DNA from 2 places in the Scytonema hofmannii PCC 7110 genome. Region 2 is predicted to be linked to the other one. Evidence: predicted binding sites of a transcription regulator. Region 2 holds the regulator's gene; the other holds the start of a gene.
What was found. The regulator NtcA, encoded in region 2, controls nitrogen genes in cyanobacteria. The targets are predictions, from matches to a motif close to TNTGTANNNNNNNNTACANA.
Positions count from the first base shown of each region.

Region 1 (7,950 bases), 2.8 Mb from region 2:
AATTAGGGAGTTTAACTTCTCCTTTTTCATATCACTTTGTAAACCTTCTAACGCCACAAGGGACATCTGGGCTGCAACTGGTGAGAACTGTTCTAACATCTCAAGCGTGTGTGTTTCATTCGTTAAATTATTGTCAATCTGAGTCACATATGTTTGATAAACTTGAGGCATTTACTTCACCTCCTCAATTACATTAGATATTCCCTCGATTAATTTTTTATTCTTCTTACTTCTAGCGCCATACAACCGGGCTGAAAATACTGTAATCAACTCAATCATGTCTTGTACTAACTCTTGCTCAAAAGTGATTTCTTCATTGGTCTTATTAATAATGACCACTTCAGTTTCAAATTCTTCGCACATAGCAAATACAAGCTCGGCACCAAATCTCAATAGCCTATCTTTGTGCGTCAGTACAAGGCGGCTGACATCTCCTTGCATTATGCGTTTGAGAAGTCTTTGAAGTCCTTTTTTCTGGTAGTTCAGACCCGATCCTAAATCTTGAATGGTTTCAAACTGCCAACCATTAGCACTGCTAAAAGCCTCTAAAACTTGAGATTGACGAACTAAATCTGCTTTCTGGTCGTGGCTTGAAACTCTAGCATAGTTAATGGTTATACGTTCATCTAGCTGTTTTAGATCTCTTGGCGTAATGCGTTTAATATCAGCCAGAAAAAATCTTCTTTGACCTGTGGGTGAACGTTCACTCTTTATCTTTCCTGAATCAGCCCAACGTCTTAAAGTCTTCGTGGAAACGCCTAATTCTTTTGCAGCATCTCCAATACTAATCGTCACTTCTGATGTACTCTCCATATCAACTCAACTGATATAGACTACCCCTCTATAGTTACCTATTTCGGAAACAATGTCAATATTTGTCTAATAATTATCTTACAGTTTCAAGCCCATGCACTCGGATATGGAGAGTACTTGTAGAACAGAGTCCGGCATTCGTGTTGTCCTTTCCAGTACTATTAAAGTTAACTAGTAGGTCTTAAACAAAAATTGGCGTTGCATATTTGCGGGATGATTTTATTTTCTCTGTCAGTTGAAAAACTTAATTCTTGGCGCTCTTGGCGTCTTGGCGGTTCATTCTTCATCCCCATTTTATGCAACGCCCAGGATTTTTCTGGGAAAGGTTGAATCAGCTGTCAAGAAAGTTGCGCCGATCGCTGAGTTTTTAGATACTCAAACACGGATTTATCCCCGATATCTGGAGGAATGGATTGCACAACCTTCCGCACAGCAAATACCACGAATAAAGTTGCCCAAATACCTAATAAAACTTTTTCCCCATAAATTGGCAACACCCCAACTAAATGTCCTAGCAGAAGCAACGGTACTATTGGCGTTAGTATTTTAGTCTCAAAACGATTAAAGCAAAACGCTTCTTTAAAATAAATTCCTGTCAGCGCTACAAAGGTAAAGCCTACTCCCAGTAAAGTCAATGGTTGAGTGTAAACAGTTACCGCTAAAGGCTCAATACTATATAGTGCTAGTACCATAGCAGCAACACTACCAATTGCCCAAAAAACTTGTAAAAGTCGGTGCAGCACTGCCATATATATATGTATTGTAAGTAAGCTGACACCTAATGCCAGACTGAAACAGGCATATAAAGGTGTAAGTACTTGGAAAATTTCTGGGTTCTGGTTAAATAGAACTAAAGCACTACCCGTGGCAAAGCTGAGTGCAGCTACCATAAGCCCAGTACGGTAGACAATGACACCCGTGCGATCGCTCTGAGTAATCGTAAACTCCCCAAATTGACCTTGATAAACGGACGGTGCAGATAAAGTTTGCTGAGCCATAGCAATTGAAATCCGAGATTTTAAATAACTGCCAATTATCCCTATCCTATTTTATCCGCGTACATCCGCGTTAAGGGTGCGGTTCAATTCTTCAACAATCAAAATAGACTACCACCACTACACCCAACTCTATCTGCAACTGCGAGCGCGCATTCCCATTGTTCACAGCAATTTCCACCCAACCATGGCTGCCCACAAGTGCGATCGCTTCACCAACGTTAACTTCATTATAAGTGCTACAGTTGGGAATAGTTATTCCCGCAACTTCTATATTCCAGTTTCTGCCCAGCACATCACTTCCTGGAATGTTAGTCACTAAGTTACCAAAATGGTCAATATATTGAATACTACCACTTATACCAGTTTCCGTTGCCGTACATTTGGCGATATCCAATTGTACTAGAGTTGTTGGAGCGATTGGCTCACCTAGCTGTTTGAGGGGTACTCCGCAAGAAAGATAAGCTGCAACTGGTGCAAAAATGTCCCTTCCATGGAAAGTTCTGCTGGGTTGAGGGGTTCTCCAGTACTTGGAGTTTGTCAGTTCTACTGCTGCTATCGCTGTGCTTTCACTCAAAACTCCACCGAATATACCGTTATCGGGTCCCACTAGGTAACCTTTGGCAAACTGGACTGCGATCGCTCGTCGCATACTTCCTACACCAGGATCGACAACAGCCAGATGCACTGTACCAACTGGGAAATAGAGGTAAGCATCCATTAAGCAGAACCGAGCCGCCGCGATGTCTTGTGGTGGAACTTCATGTGTCAAGTCTACCACTGTAAGTTGTGGGTTGATTTGGGCAATAACTCCCTTCATTGCCCCAACGTAAACATCACGGGTTCCAAAATCGGTTAGCAAGGTAAGCATGGGGTTGTAAAGCTTCCACAGCAAGATATTGCCGCTTAATAATATATATTAAGTTTGTTTTTCTGTAGCAAAAGTTACGAAAAATTTGCTATGTTAGGAAAGTCAGACATTTAATGGAGAAATTAAAGAGGCACATTGGTTAAAATGAGCAGGAACAGATTGGAATCCGTAAAACAAGCACGAGAAACGCACAGGCTAAATATTAAAAGAACTTTAGAGCATCGCTTAAAAGTAGCCAGAGACAAAGGCGATGAAAATTTAGTTCGCCAATTGGAAGCTGAAATGAACTATTTCAGTTAAAAATAAAGTTTTATTGTTTTAGTTCATAGTTTTGTTGTGTGTTAACCCGCCAAGGCGGGTTTTCGTGTTTATTAACAGTGACCAGTAACCAGTGACCATTCTAAACCATCAAGCTCTGCCAACTCCCTTACTAGCTTTAATAACTTTTGCAGGGACTCCAACTGCGATGGAAAAGGGAGGGATATCTTTGGTAACAACGGCTCCAGCACCGATTACACTTCCTTTACCAATAGTCACTCCATCTAAAATCCTGACTCCAGAACCTATCCAAACATTGTCCTGAATTTCAATTCCTTCACGGCTTAATCCATGCTCTCTGTGATTGTTGGCGTAAATGCTTGTATGGGATGCAATTAGGCATTCCTTGCCAATTTTTATATCACCAGGTCCGGACATACAGATATAAGGTCCTAAGTAGGTACTATCACCAATTGAGATCGAGCAATGAGAAACAGTTGCTCTGATATCAACACCGCGATCGATACAAACTCTATTACCAATACGTAGTAAGCTGTGTGGCGCTCTCATGTCAAAGCGTACATCTCGCATAATTTTAACATCATCGCCAATCTCAACTAAACAGCCTCCAAGAAACTCAACTCCCATCTGAATATAAAGACCCCGACCCACGCGAGCAAGTATTAAACGGTAAGCCAGTCGTCGCAGCAGAACACCAAGTGGACGAGGAATCCATCCGATCAGATTAGTTACAGCCAACTCTATTATCCGTGACAAAACTGTAGGTGAGGTAGACGGCAGCTGGTTAATGTTGAGATCTTCTTGAACTGTCATAGTTGTTTACTTTTTACTAGGTAGATGGACGCAATCTCAATGAGGTTCAGTTTCTTAATTAATGACTTAACCGTCAATTAACTTCTTGTTTTTCTTACTACGAGAACCGTATAAACGTGCTGAGAACACAGTGATAAGTTCAATCATGTCTTGTACTAACTCTTGCTCAAAAGTGATTTCTTCATTGGTTTTATTGATAATAACTACCAGAATTTACAAGTTCCTTGGACTTTCGGCTTTTGATGACTCGTGCGGGTATACCTACAGCAACTGAGTAGGAAGGAATATCTTTAGTCACAACTGAGCCGGCACCGATAACACTACCCTCACCGATAGTCACTCCATCTAATACAGTCACCGCATGACCTAGCCAACAGTCATTCCCAATCGCAATTCCCTTGCGAGTGACACCTTGGTCTTCAATATTTCGCATAGGGTCATCAAAAATGTGATTGTTAGCAAATATCCCTACTTGCGCTGCAATTAAACAGTTTTTACCGATTTTGATGTTTCCAGAACCTGCTAAACAAACATAGGAACCGATATACGTACCTTCATCAATATGGATGCAAGTATCATTCATTGCCCTAATGTCAACACCATGCTCAAGGACACATCTATCTCCAAGATAGATTCTATTATTTGGGTGTCCGATTGTATTTATACGAGCGCCTTGTAAAATTTGCACCCCATTGCCAATTTCAATGCCAGAAGTGTTAAGAAACATAACGCCGTGTTGAATATAAACTGAATTACCAACACGGGTAAAAATAGTACGATACAGTAGATTGCGTAAGTTACCACCCACAAACCTTGTGGGGATATTACCTAATAAGTTAGTTAAAAAACTTTGTTGTATACGCTTCCACTTTGATAAAGATTGTTGGTGCTTCATGATGAGGTTACGCTAAATAGATGACTTACTAAAAGTTTTCTTAGAGGAAATGATGAAATATGAATAATAAAAAATTTTTATATTTTATCATTCATCATTTCTAATTTCTTAGTCACTAGAATTGACCAGTTTCTTGCCAATTCGGCTTTTGATTACCCGTGCAGGAACGCCCACAGCAACGGAATAAGGGGGAATATCTTTAGTCACGACGGCTCCTGCACCGATGACACTACCCTCTCCGATAGTTACTCCATCTAATACAGTTACCTTGTGACCCAGCCAACAATCATCCTCGATCGCAATTCCCTTACGAGAAATGCCTTGGTATTTGATTGGTTCTATAGGATCTGTAAAATTATGATTATTGGCAAATATTCCTGTGTATGAAGCTATTAGACACCGCTTGCCAATTTTGATATCTCCAGGTCCAGCAATACATACATCAGGACCGATGAAAGTTTCTTGACCTATTTGTATATAAGAGTCGTTCAAGCAACCTATAGTCGTGTTCCGCTCAATAGCGACTGCATTGTCCAGAGAAATTCGATTGTTTTGGTGTCCTCTTCCATCTATACGAACACCTTTGAAAATATACACCTCATTCCCTATTTCAATACAAGAAGTACCAAGAAATTCAACATCCTCTTGAATATAAACAGTGTTGCCTATATGGGCGAAAGTACTACGATACAATAAATTTCGCAACTTTGGTCCCAACGCAATTGTTGGAAGACCTCCTAGTAAACTAGCGACTATAACTTCTTGCAGACGTATCCATTTTGAACCAAAAAGTTCGGAATTCATGTATACTCCCTTTAAATAAGGATGCTGTTAATTAAGCCTGAGAATATTTCTGGAAAACTGTTGTTTAGCTTCGTTATCTGAGCGCGTTTCATACCGTCACAACATCAAAAAATGGCTTTTTTAGCCAAAACGTGAGGCAGTGGGTTAGTGAGGCAGTCCTAAAAAATCTAGAAATGCCGAGTCCATATATTTCAACTAAATCAATCAAGGGCAAAGCCTTGAAGACTTAAGTTCTCTAGTGTATGGGAGAAAAGGCTGCCAACGCAGATTCTGGCATAGCAGCTAACCTTAGTTTATACTGCTACTTCAAGAACTCAGGTAATAACTTCACTATCAACTCAGGTTTCGCTAAAGACTTCTGAATCTTGTTAGCCAAGAAACAAAACTCAAATATATAATCTCTCCTGCAAGATACGGATAGTATAAAATCGTGCCTTTAATATCTACCAGGAGAGCAATTCAAATCTATTAAACTAAGGTGGAGTCAAACCACCAGGTATTCGTACAGCAGGAACTATCTTAAGTACGAGCTTATATCCTAAAAAAAGTTTACCCTTCAGCAGTGGTTGCTGAGTGTGAGTTTGGAGGGTTGATAGAATAAAACTTAGCCCGAACATACAAATAACCTGCTAGTTTCTAATTCAGAGTTGCGCTCTTTTCTGCACAAACTCACTACTTGACAACTTGCTTTTACACTATAACTTTAGGTATTTGGTTTCCAGCCTAATGCATTACAAGCCGAAAATCGCTAAATTTTGACATATTTAATAGAAATTTCATATAAAGCATGCAGAATCTTTATAAATTTTTAGCTGAATTTATAAATAAATTCTTAAAAAAGTATTTTTTAATACAATTTTTGAGAAAAAATCCCTAAATGTTACGGAACTCTAGTTATCAATTATCCTCAAGTAAAAATAGTTACAACAATGTTGTAACTAAAGGTCAACTAATCTTAATATAGGAAATATCAGCTAATACAAACAAACTTTTCAAAGTTGATTTTGCTTGGTTATTGGTCATTTGCCATTTGTCATTGGCTCTAACCACTAACTACTAACCAACTTTATGCAAAAGTTTCAAGCAATCAGACGAATTCGAGTTCAAATGGGGGATTCAACGGCTTGACTTATGAAAAATGTCTTTACAGCTTGGGAGCTTGGTCAAATGCTCTTGCTACTGTGTTCCAAGATAATTTGCGTTGGAAATCAAAATCCTCAGTTATGTACCTCCTGAGTCAATTTAAGAGATTGGATCTGCTTTCTTCTTGAATTCTAAGATCGTAAGTCGTTTCAACAAGCCACGGATCTTTGTAAAGGTGAAATCGCTGTTGGACAATCAGCCAAAAGAAGGGAATACTATCAAGCAAATATCTTTTCCAAAGTCGCCTCGGCTCACTTATAAGTCTATAGAACCACTCCAAACCTACCTCACTCATCCACTTAGGAGATCTCTCCACGTCTCCAGCCTCAAAGTTGATGGTTGCACCAATAGCGAAAAACGTTTTAACTTTCTTTAATTGATTTCTATATTTAGAAATCCATAGTTCCTGCTTTGGAGCGCCCACACCAATCGCTAAAACTGTAGCTTTTGATACATTAATCAGATTGACAATCTTTTGGCATTCCTCTTCATTTTTCTCAAACCCAAAGCTAGGTGCATAAGTGGCGACAACTATATCCCGACCTACCTTGGAATTAATGTTTTGCTGTGCTCTTTGTGCGACATCTCCCAATCCACCTAGTAAAAAAATCTTGATGTTCTTATTGTGTTTGTAATAGTTGTAAAATGCTGGAAACAAATCCGAACCACAAATTTTCTGCTTGATGGGGTTACCTAAAAGTCTAGATGCATACATTAATATTTGACTGTCGCAAACTCTGTAGTCAGCTTCTTGATAAACACGATAGAATTCCCGATTTGTCTGCAACTTCATAACGTGGTCTACATTAGGAGTAAACACAAGCCCACCAAATCGAAGCTTTTTTAATAGCTCCTCAAGGGTAATGTTATGTATGTTTACATTAAGCAATTGAATTTGTTTTTGTTGCACGGGAGCACACTGAAATAGGGTAATCATTGGTTTTAAGTGTTAAACAGAATTGCAATCTAGTAGTAAAAAAATGCAAATTTAACTGGTCACTGGTCACTGCTCACTGAGTTCCATAATAGATTCCTCTACCATTGGTACCAATAAAAACTAAACCAAACTGCTGGCGGCTGGCTTCCATAATATTCGGATTATTGCCAATAGGTTTGGTGCGATCGCCAATTCTCTTCCATGTTTTTCCTCTGTCTAAAGAGCGGAATATTCCTTGACCCATCTGATGAATTTCCCCATACAAGTAGAGTGTTGAAATTTTACTTTTCGGTTGAGGTTTACCCAGAGCAAACAGATGTGTTCTTTTCACTGCTGGGATTCGAGAAAAAGTTTGACCACCATTCATTGAGTGCAAAAGTCCTTGCTCGTCCATACCAAG
Region 1 covers NZ_KQ976354.1:7,479,178-7,487,127, reverse strand. The annotation lists gene WA1_RS31355 (IS200/IS605 family accessory protein TnpB-related protein) at 1-171, opposite strand, end outside; gene WA1_RS31350 (IS607 family transposase) at 172-813, opposite strand; gene WA1_RS31345 (DUF2301 domain-containing membrane protein) at 1,152-1,811, opposite strand; gene WA1_RS31340 (SAM hydrolase/SAM-dependent halogenase family protein) at 1,903-2,679, opposite strand; gene pirA (arginine synthesis PII-interacting regulator PirA) at 2,824-2,979, shown strand; gene WA1_RS31335 (acyltransferase) at 3,088-3,771, opposite strand; partial or broken gene WA1_RS53490 (IS607 family transposase) at 3,838-3,978, opposite strand; gene WA1_RS31330 (acyltransferase) at 3,962-4,666, opposite strand; gene WA1_RS31325 (acyltransferase) at 4,775-5,470, opposite strand; gene WA1_RS31320 (WecB/TagA/CpsF family glycosyltransferase) at 6,708-7,550, opposite strand; gene WA1_RS31315 (VPS10 domain-containing protein) at 7,624-7,950, opposite strand, start outside.
Region 1: a site for NtcA is predicted at 2,741-2,760, ahead of pirA (arginine synthesis PII-interacting regulator PirA). Genes of this name have one in related genera too.

Region 2 (7,950 bases):
TGCCTACTTCCAGTTGAGTAACAGTGCGTTTTAAAGGCGCAACTTTCTCTACATGGTGAATCATGTCCAGAATACCTCCTACCGCACTAGAGGCGAGGGTACGAATAGGACCGGCGGATATGGCGTTTACCCGAATATTGGCAGAACCCATTTCAGCCGCAAGGTAGCGCACGCAAGCTTCCAACCCTGCTTTGGCAACTCCCATGACATTGTAGTTGGGAATTGCTCGTACACCACCCAGGTAAGAGAGAGTGACAATACTTCCTCCCTCAGTCATCAAAGGTTTAGCGATCCCTGCTAGCTGTACTAGAGAGTAAGTACTCACTTCCATTGCCAGATTAAAGCCAGAACGAGAGGTGTTACTGAAGTCTCCAGTCAGGTCATCTTTACTGGCAAACGCTAGACAATGGATGAGGATATCTAGCTTCCCCCACTTTTGCTGGATTTCTTCAAAGGTTGACTTAACCTGCTCGTCATTTTGGACATCACAAGGAAGAAACAAGCTGGGGTTGAGGGGTTCTACCAGTTCTGCAACTTTCTTTTCCATTTTGCCTTTTTCATCTGGTAAGTAAGTAATCCCCAGATTTGCTCCTGCTTTATGCAGTTGTTGGGCGATCCCCCAGGCAATGGATCGGTTGTTTGCAATTCCTGTTACAATAGCTTTTTTTCCTGTCAGGTCAAGCATATTAATTCTTAATGTGAACTTTCATGCTTGAGCATACTAGAATCTGACGCTAGTTGTCTGGAGTTTTGAGCAGTATTAGTAATTATCATGATCCGGGTACCTGTTAGCTACCAGAAAATTGTTACTGAAAGCTTCGGGAAATCTCAATATATCTTCGGGTTTTTTCTAAAAAACTGTTTTACAAAAACTTTTGTAATTAACTATTAAAAAGTACTAGATCTAAACAGGAAAAATTATGTATCATGAGGAACAATTAACTATGAGCACCAGAGGATAAGTATAGGAAAGAACAAAAAGGTTGACAATGTGTTCTTGATTTTTCGGGTGTATTCTTAGGGAATTAGTTTTAATTTTTCCGGCATTGGGTAGGGGAAGGGAGATGATGACACAAGATAAGGCCCTAGCAAACGTTTTTCGTCAGATGGCAACAGGAGCTTTTCCTCCTGTTGTGGAGACGTTTGAACGAAATAAAACCATCTTTTTCCCTGGCGATCCTGCCGAACGAGTGTATTTCTTATTGAAAGGAGCCGTTAAACTCTCCAGGGTGTACGAGGCAGGAGAAGAAATAACCGTAGCACTACTTCGGGAAAATAGTGTTTTTGGCGTTTTGTCCTTGCTAACAGGAAACAAATCAGATAGGTTTTACCATGCAGTTGCTTTTACACCTGTTGAACTACTGTCAGCTCCAATTGAACAGGTGGAGCAAGCACTCAAGGAAAACCCAGAATTGTCGATGTTAATGCTGCGCGGACTGTCTTCGCGAATTTTACAAACAGAGATGATGATTGAAACCCTTGCTCACCGAGATATGGGTTCGCGATTGGTGAGTTTTTTATTAATTCTCTGTCGTGATTTTGGCGTTCCTTGTGCCGATGGAATCACAATTGATTTGAAGCTATCTCATCAAGCAATAGCGGAAGCAATTGGTTCGACTCGCGTTACCGTAACCAGGCTACTAGGTGACCTGCGCGAGAAAAAGATGATTTCCATTCATAAGAAAAAGATTACTGTCCACAAGCCCGTTACTTTAAGTCGGCAATTCACCTAAAAGAGTTCTGAGTGTTGAGTCAATTCGTTAGAAGCAACTCTGTAGCTATGCTTAAAGCTCTCTTAAAAACTCAACACTCTCCTCTAATTTCTCCACAGATGATGGCTGGAAGTAGTAGGCTGTATCTGGAAGGATTTCGTCGGTAGCTTAAAGATGACCACCGGGTACATCCTAATATTGGCAATATTAATTTTGGGAGGCGCGATCGCCACAGTGGGAGACCGTATCGGTACCCGAGTTGGCAAGGCGCGACTCTCACTTTTCAATCTGCGTCCTAAAAATACAGCAGTACTGGTTACTATTCTTACAGGAACTTTAGTCTCGGCATCAACTCTGGCAATTTTGTTTGCTGCTGACGAAGGGTTGCGCAAAGGAGTGTTTGAGTTAGAGGATATACAAAAAGACCTTCGTCGCAAGCGCGAAAGTCTTGAATCCACAACTCAACAACTGGATGTCACGCGGAAAGAACTAGAGCAAGCTAGAAAAGAACAACAAGAGAAAGAAGAACGTTTGCAAAAAACCAATGAGTCATTAAAGGAGGCAAATGCCAAACAACAAGCAACGCAAAACCAACTGAATCGCACGACAGAACAACTCAGCCGCACTCTCAGTCAACAAGCTCAAATTCAAGCTCAACTCCAAAATACGGAAACTCAACTGGATCAAGTCGTTGCACGCTACAAACAAACCGTAGCTGAACTGCGAAACGTTGATGTTGAGAAAAAAAAGCTGTTGGCAGAAGTAGAAAAACTTAAGATAGGGCGGCAAAAATTGTTTGCCGAGGCAAAAAGAGCGATCGCCCAAGCTCAAGAAGCTATTGAAAAGCGCGATCGCGAACTGGCTAACCGACAGGAGGTTATTCAACAGCGAGACAAAAAAATTAATGACCTAGATCGGCTCATTCAAGAACGCAACCAAGCCATTGCGGAACGAGAAAAAGTCATTGCTCAAAGAGAGTTTCGCCTCAAAGACCTGGAAACACAACAGAATGAACTAGAACAGGAAGTTGCAAGGCTGGAAAAATTCTACCAGTCCTATCGCGAACTGCGTTTGGGAAAACTTGCCTTAGTTCGAGGTCAAGTTCTCGCCTCTGGAGTTGTTCGGATTGAACAACCACCAGCTGCGCGTCAGGCGATCGTTCAACTGTTACAAGAAGCCAATCGAACTGCTAACCTCAGACTCACTGAACCCGGTACAAACACAGAAAATTCACAGATATTATTTGTTACTAAAGAGCAAATTGAGCAACTCAGCCAGCAAATTAAAGATGGTCGAGAATATGTAGTACGAGTGTTTAGCGCTGGTAACTACGTTAGAGGAGAAAATGGTATTCAATTTTTTGCCGATGCCACGCTTAATCAAAAAGTCTTTACAGGAGGTGAGGTATTAGCTGCCACAACAGCCGATCCCCAAAAAATGACAGCCTATCAATTAAGGCAGCGACTAGAATTATTAATTTCGGCTTCGCAATTTCGCGCCCGTAATGCTGGAATATTAGACAGTATTCAAATAGATAGTACATTTTACCGCTTTATTACCCAATTGAGGCAGTATAATTTGCCATTAGATATTAAAGCTGTTGCAGCAGAGGACACGTTCACGGCAGGACCACTCAAAGTAAAACTGATAGCAATTCAGAACGGGCAAGTTGTTTTTAGTACTTAAATCAACACATGACCAATGACTATTCCTGAATTTTCACCAACGCAACCAGTCATTTTGGGCTTCGATCCAGGTCGAGATAAGTGTGGTTTAGCTGTTATGGGCGTAGATAGGCAAATTTACTATCACGAAGTTGTCCCCTCCGATGGTGCGATCGCTGCTATTTTATCGCTGCGACAAAAGTATCCCATTTCCTTATTGGTTATGGGAGACCAAACAACAGCTAAGCGTTGGAAACAACAACTTTATCAAGAATTAACAGATTCATTAAACATTATCTTAATAGATGAGAGATACACCACTTTAGAAGCACGCGATCGCTATTGGCTAATGTACCCTCCTAGAGGATTGACAAGATTGCTACCCCGTGGTATGAGACAACCCCCTAGACCAATAGATGACATTGTTGCCATCCTGCTGATTGAAAGATACTTAAATCGGCTGACGAAATGATGGATGATGAATTGAAGGTTCACAAATTCATCATTCATCATTCATCATTCATCATTTACAATTCTGCTCGAATCGTGAAAGCATAGTCTCCGCCCGGTTCGAGTTGGTAGTCTCGTTGCTCTAAAAAGCGACCCAACGGTTCTTTAATTAAAGCACGTCCCTGAGAAGGCTTGACAGCAAGTTCCCCGCGATGGAAATGCCATTGGAACTGCCACTCAAAATTGCCTGCTCTGACTTCACCTTCGAGATAGCCTTGTTGCCAGGATTGACGGATAATCCTGACATGGGCAGTGGTTTCTGGTAAACGCTTGGCACTCACGACGCTTAATTGTCAAGTTTTACAGTAAAACTAACTTCTTATAGCTTTACATTAACTCAGCATAAGTAAGTCAGCACGATTAAAGTTAACTAGTCAGGATCGTCGTTCACAATTTCTACTGCAAAAAATAAATTATCTCCGGAATGTGGAACGGGTTATCCTTGCCCGTCTTGTATGAGTAGCACCGCAGTTGATTCAACGCGGGAACCCCCTTCTCCTATCGAGGTACGTTTGGGCGCAGGGCAATGCGCCCAAACATGGTTTACTTCATACAGATGAAAACTGCTATACAATTTTTTATAAATAATTTGTGATTTTTTTATATAGTATCCATTTGTCAACTGATTGTCATCATCTCTACACACCATTTTCATATGACTGTGTTATCTCTTTAATAGATAATTATTGTTAATCAGTAAAATGACAAATAATAAATCAAAAATGATTTTAAAATAAGTTATTTAAAAAAAAATTCTGCTCGGTCTTAGACAAACAAGACAGTTGAATGAAAAAATAAGTAGCTGTCCTGAGGATAGGATGACTAATTTTTTATTTGTATTCAAAGTAATTTAAATTTGTTTTCAACAAAAAGTTTTCCATACAAAAACTTTACAATATTAAGTAATATTTGAAGACAAATTTAACCAATTATGAATAATAATAACCTTGTAAACTTAGCAAAATTTCAAACAAAGTTCAGTTAAGGCAATTTTGGTTTGAGATAAATCACTACGCCTCAAACTGAAACTTAATTGCTCACAATAAAAAACCCAGGTTTAAGTGCTAGTCAACTTAGACAATTTTCACAATGACATAAAATCCTTTTGCTGAAGAGATACTATTGCGGTATTTTTTCTAATACATTGGCTATGAGATAAGGGAGACATCCCTTATGTAAAATGACCATGACTTTCGTATGCTTAGCTATAATTCGCTTCATTTTGCATGAAATAAATTTTGCCTCAAAAACACTACGCTAACCAAATTGAGGAATGGAGTCACAATGCAACTCTACACACCTGTTGAGATAGAACGCTTTCAACAAGACCTTCCCTATTTAATTGAGATCCAACAGTGGATTAAAAATTTTTTGACAAAACCTCACCCAAATTTAGGTAGATCGGGTCCTGTATGCCCTTATGTACCTCATGCGCTCAAGACAAATAGTATCCAACTAGGAGTTATCCGTGCTCAAAATTTGCAGTTACAGGAAATTGAAGAACTAGTTTTAAGCTATAAAGATATTTTTCTAAAAATAGAGCCACGGAACAAAGAAACTGAGCTGACCAACACTATTCTCTTAATTTTTCCTGACATTAAGCTAAACGATACCTCTCGTCTGATTGATAGCGTGCAACAAAAGCTCAAGGAATTTTTTGTAGATGCAGGGTTGATGTTAGGGGAATTTCACAAGCGCAATTATAGCCCCGGTTTGCACAATTCCAATTTTTATCCCCTTCAAAGTCCCATTCCCATTTTAGCTATTCGCTTTATGGTTGAATCAGATTTACCTTTTCTTGTAACCACTAATAATTTAGAACTCCGCGTTAAGTATCTCACATCTTATTTGAGACATTTTGAAAAGGAAAATCAAGACAGTGAAAACGTCAAGAATGCTCGTCACACTTTGAAATTGACACAAGAGCAAATTCAAAACAAAAAACTCTTGAATTTATGTGGCGATCGCTATTAAAAATCTTTGGATTAAAAGATAAGTCAAGAGATTTTTGGCTCACTTCCCAAGCGGGTAAAAATTTTTTTTCCTAGAAATTGCGTAATTCTTGTTATTAGCTGCATCCCCATGACCAACACCAGAAAAAATTTATCTGTTTATGACAATTCCTTAACAATAGAAAAAAATTGTCAAGTGCAACAGCATAACCAGCAGACTGAAATAGATAACTCCTTAGAGTTATGCATTCATCAAATGTTTGAGGCTCAAGTAGAGCGATCGCCTGACGCTGTTGCTGTTGTATTTGAAAACAAACAACTCACTTACCGACAGTTAAATCAGCAAGCCAATCAACTGGCATATCACCTGCGTGCATTGGGTGTAGAAAAAGAAGTTTTAGTTGGGATTTGTGTAGAGCGTTCTTTAGAGATGGTAGTAGGGCTGTTAGGAATTCTGAAAGCAGGAGGGGCTTATGTACCACTCGATCCCGCATATCCTCAAGAACGTTTAGCCTTCATCATGGAGGACACTCAGACACCAGTGCTCCTAACCCAAAAGCACTTGGTTCACAACTTACCTACTTGTAAAGCACAAATTGTTTGTTTGGATGGCGATCGCGAACAAATAGCCCAGAACAGCCAAGACAATCTTGTTTGCAAAACAACAGGCGATAATCTGATTTACGTCATTTATACCTCCGGTTCCACGGGTCAACCCAAAGGCGTGATGATCCCTCATCGTGGAATATGCAACCAACTTTACTGGAGGCAAACAAGTTTTGGATTAACTCAAGCAGATAAAGTCTTACAAACGATTTCTTTTAGCTTTGATCCCTCTGTATGGCAAATATTTTGGTGTTTGTCATTTGGAGGACAGTTAATCTTGCCTCATCCGGGCGGGCATCAAGACACTGCGTATTTAGTTAAGACTGTTATTGACAAACAAATCACCATTCTCGCCCTAGTGCCTTCTATACTCCGCGTGTTACTAGAAGAAGAGGGAATTGAGAACTGTAAAAGCCTTCGGCACATAACTTGTGGTGGAGAAGCCTTACCTATTGAATTGGTAGAACGGTTTTTTACTTGCTTGAATTTGGAGAATGTTCTGCATAACTGCTACGGTCCTACTGAAGCTTCTATTGATACAACCTTCTGGACTTGTCAGCGCGGAACTCATGGCATTTTTGCCCCTATTGGTCGCCCAATCAGTCATGCAGAAATTTACGTACTAGATGAAAACTTGCAACCCGTACCTGTTGGCGAACCGGGTGAATTGCATATTGGTGGTGTAGGATTGGCGCGGGGTTATTTCAACCGTCCCGAACTAACAGATGAGAAATTTATTCCCAACCCTTTTAACAAAGCAACAGTAAAAAATTCTTTTGGGTTGCCTTGTTTGGACCGACTCTATAAAACAGGGGATTTGGTGCGTTATTTACCTGATGGAAATATTGAGTTTCTGGGTCGTATCGACCATCAGGTTAAGATTCGGGGCTTCCGTATTGAATTAGGAGAAATTGAAGCCAAACTTGGCACGCATCCAGCCGTGCAACAAACTTTAGTTATGGCGCGAGAAGACGTTCCAGGTGACAAACAATTGGTGGCTTATGTTGTGGTAGATCCCGAACAAAACTCCACACAACGCCCCAGTCATACTGAGTTGCGTCTTTTTTTGCAGGATAAGTTGCCTCACTACGTGATACCTGCCAGCTTTGTCTTTTTAGATACCATGCCATTAAACCCTAATGGTAAAGTAAACCGCCATGCCTTACCCGCACCAGATAAAGGAAGTTACAGCAAAAACAACTTTGTGGAACCTCTCACCCCGATTGAGCGGGTTTTGTCAGCCATTTGGGCGGAAGTTTTGGGTTTGGAAGTCATAGGTATTCATGACAACTTTTTTGAATTGGGGGGACATTCACTGCTAGCAACGCAAGTGATGTCTCGCATACGTCGGGCTTTGGGTGTAGAAATTAAGGTAAAGTTACTGTTTGAGACACCAACGATTGCGAATTTAGCAAATGCGATCGCAGTTCAAAACCAAGGAACCGGGTCCTGTGAAGATCGAGTCATTCCCCGGTTAGCCAATCGACGATCAGCTCCCCTATCTTT
Region 2 covers NZ_KQ976354.1:10,260,535-10,268,484, forward strand. The annotation lists gene fabI (enoyl-ACP reductase FabI) at 1-685, opposite strand, end outside; gene ntcA (global nitrogen regulator NtcA) at 1,065-1,733, shown strand; gene WA1_RS43385 (DUF3084 domain-containing protein) at 1,887-3,398, shown strand; gene WA1_RS43390 (pre-16S rRNA-processing nuclease YqgF) at 3,414-3,848, shown strand; gene WA1_RS43395 (DUF3146 family protein) at 3,904-4,167, opposite strand; gene WA1_RS43405 (DUF6875 domain-containing protein) at 5,171-5,860, shown strand; gene WA1_RS43410 (amino acid adenylation domain-containing protein) at 5,969-7,950, shown strand, end outside.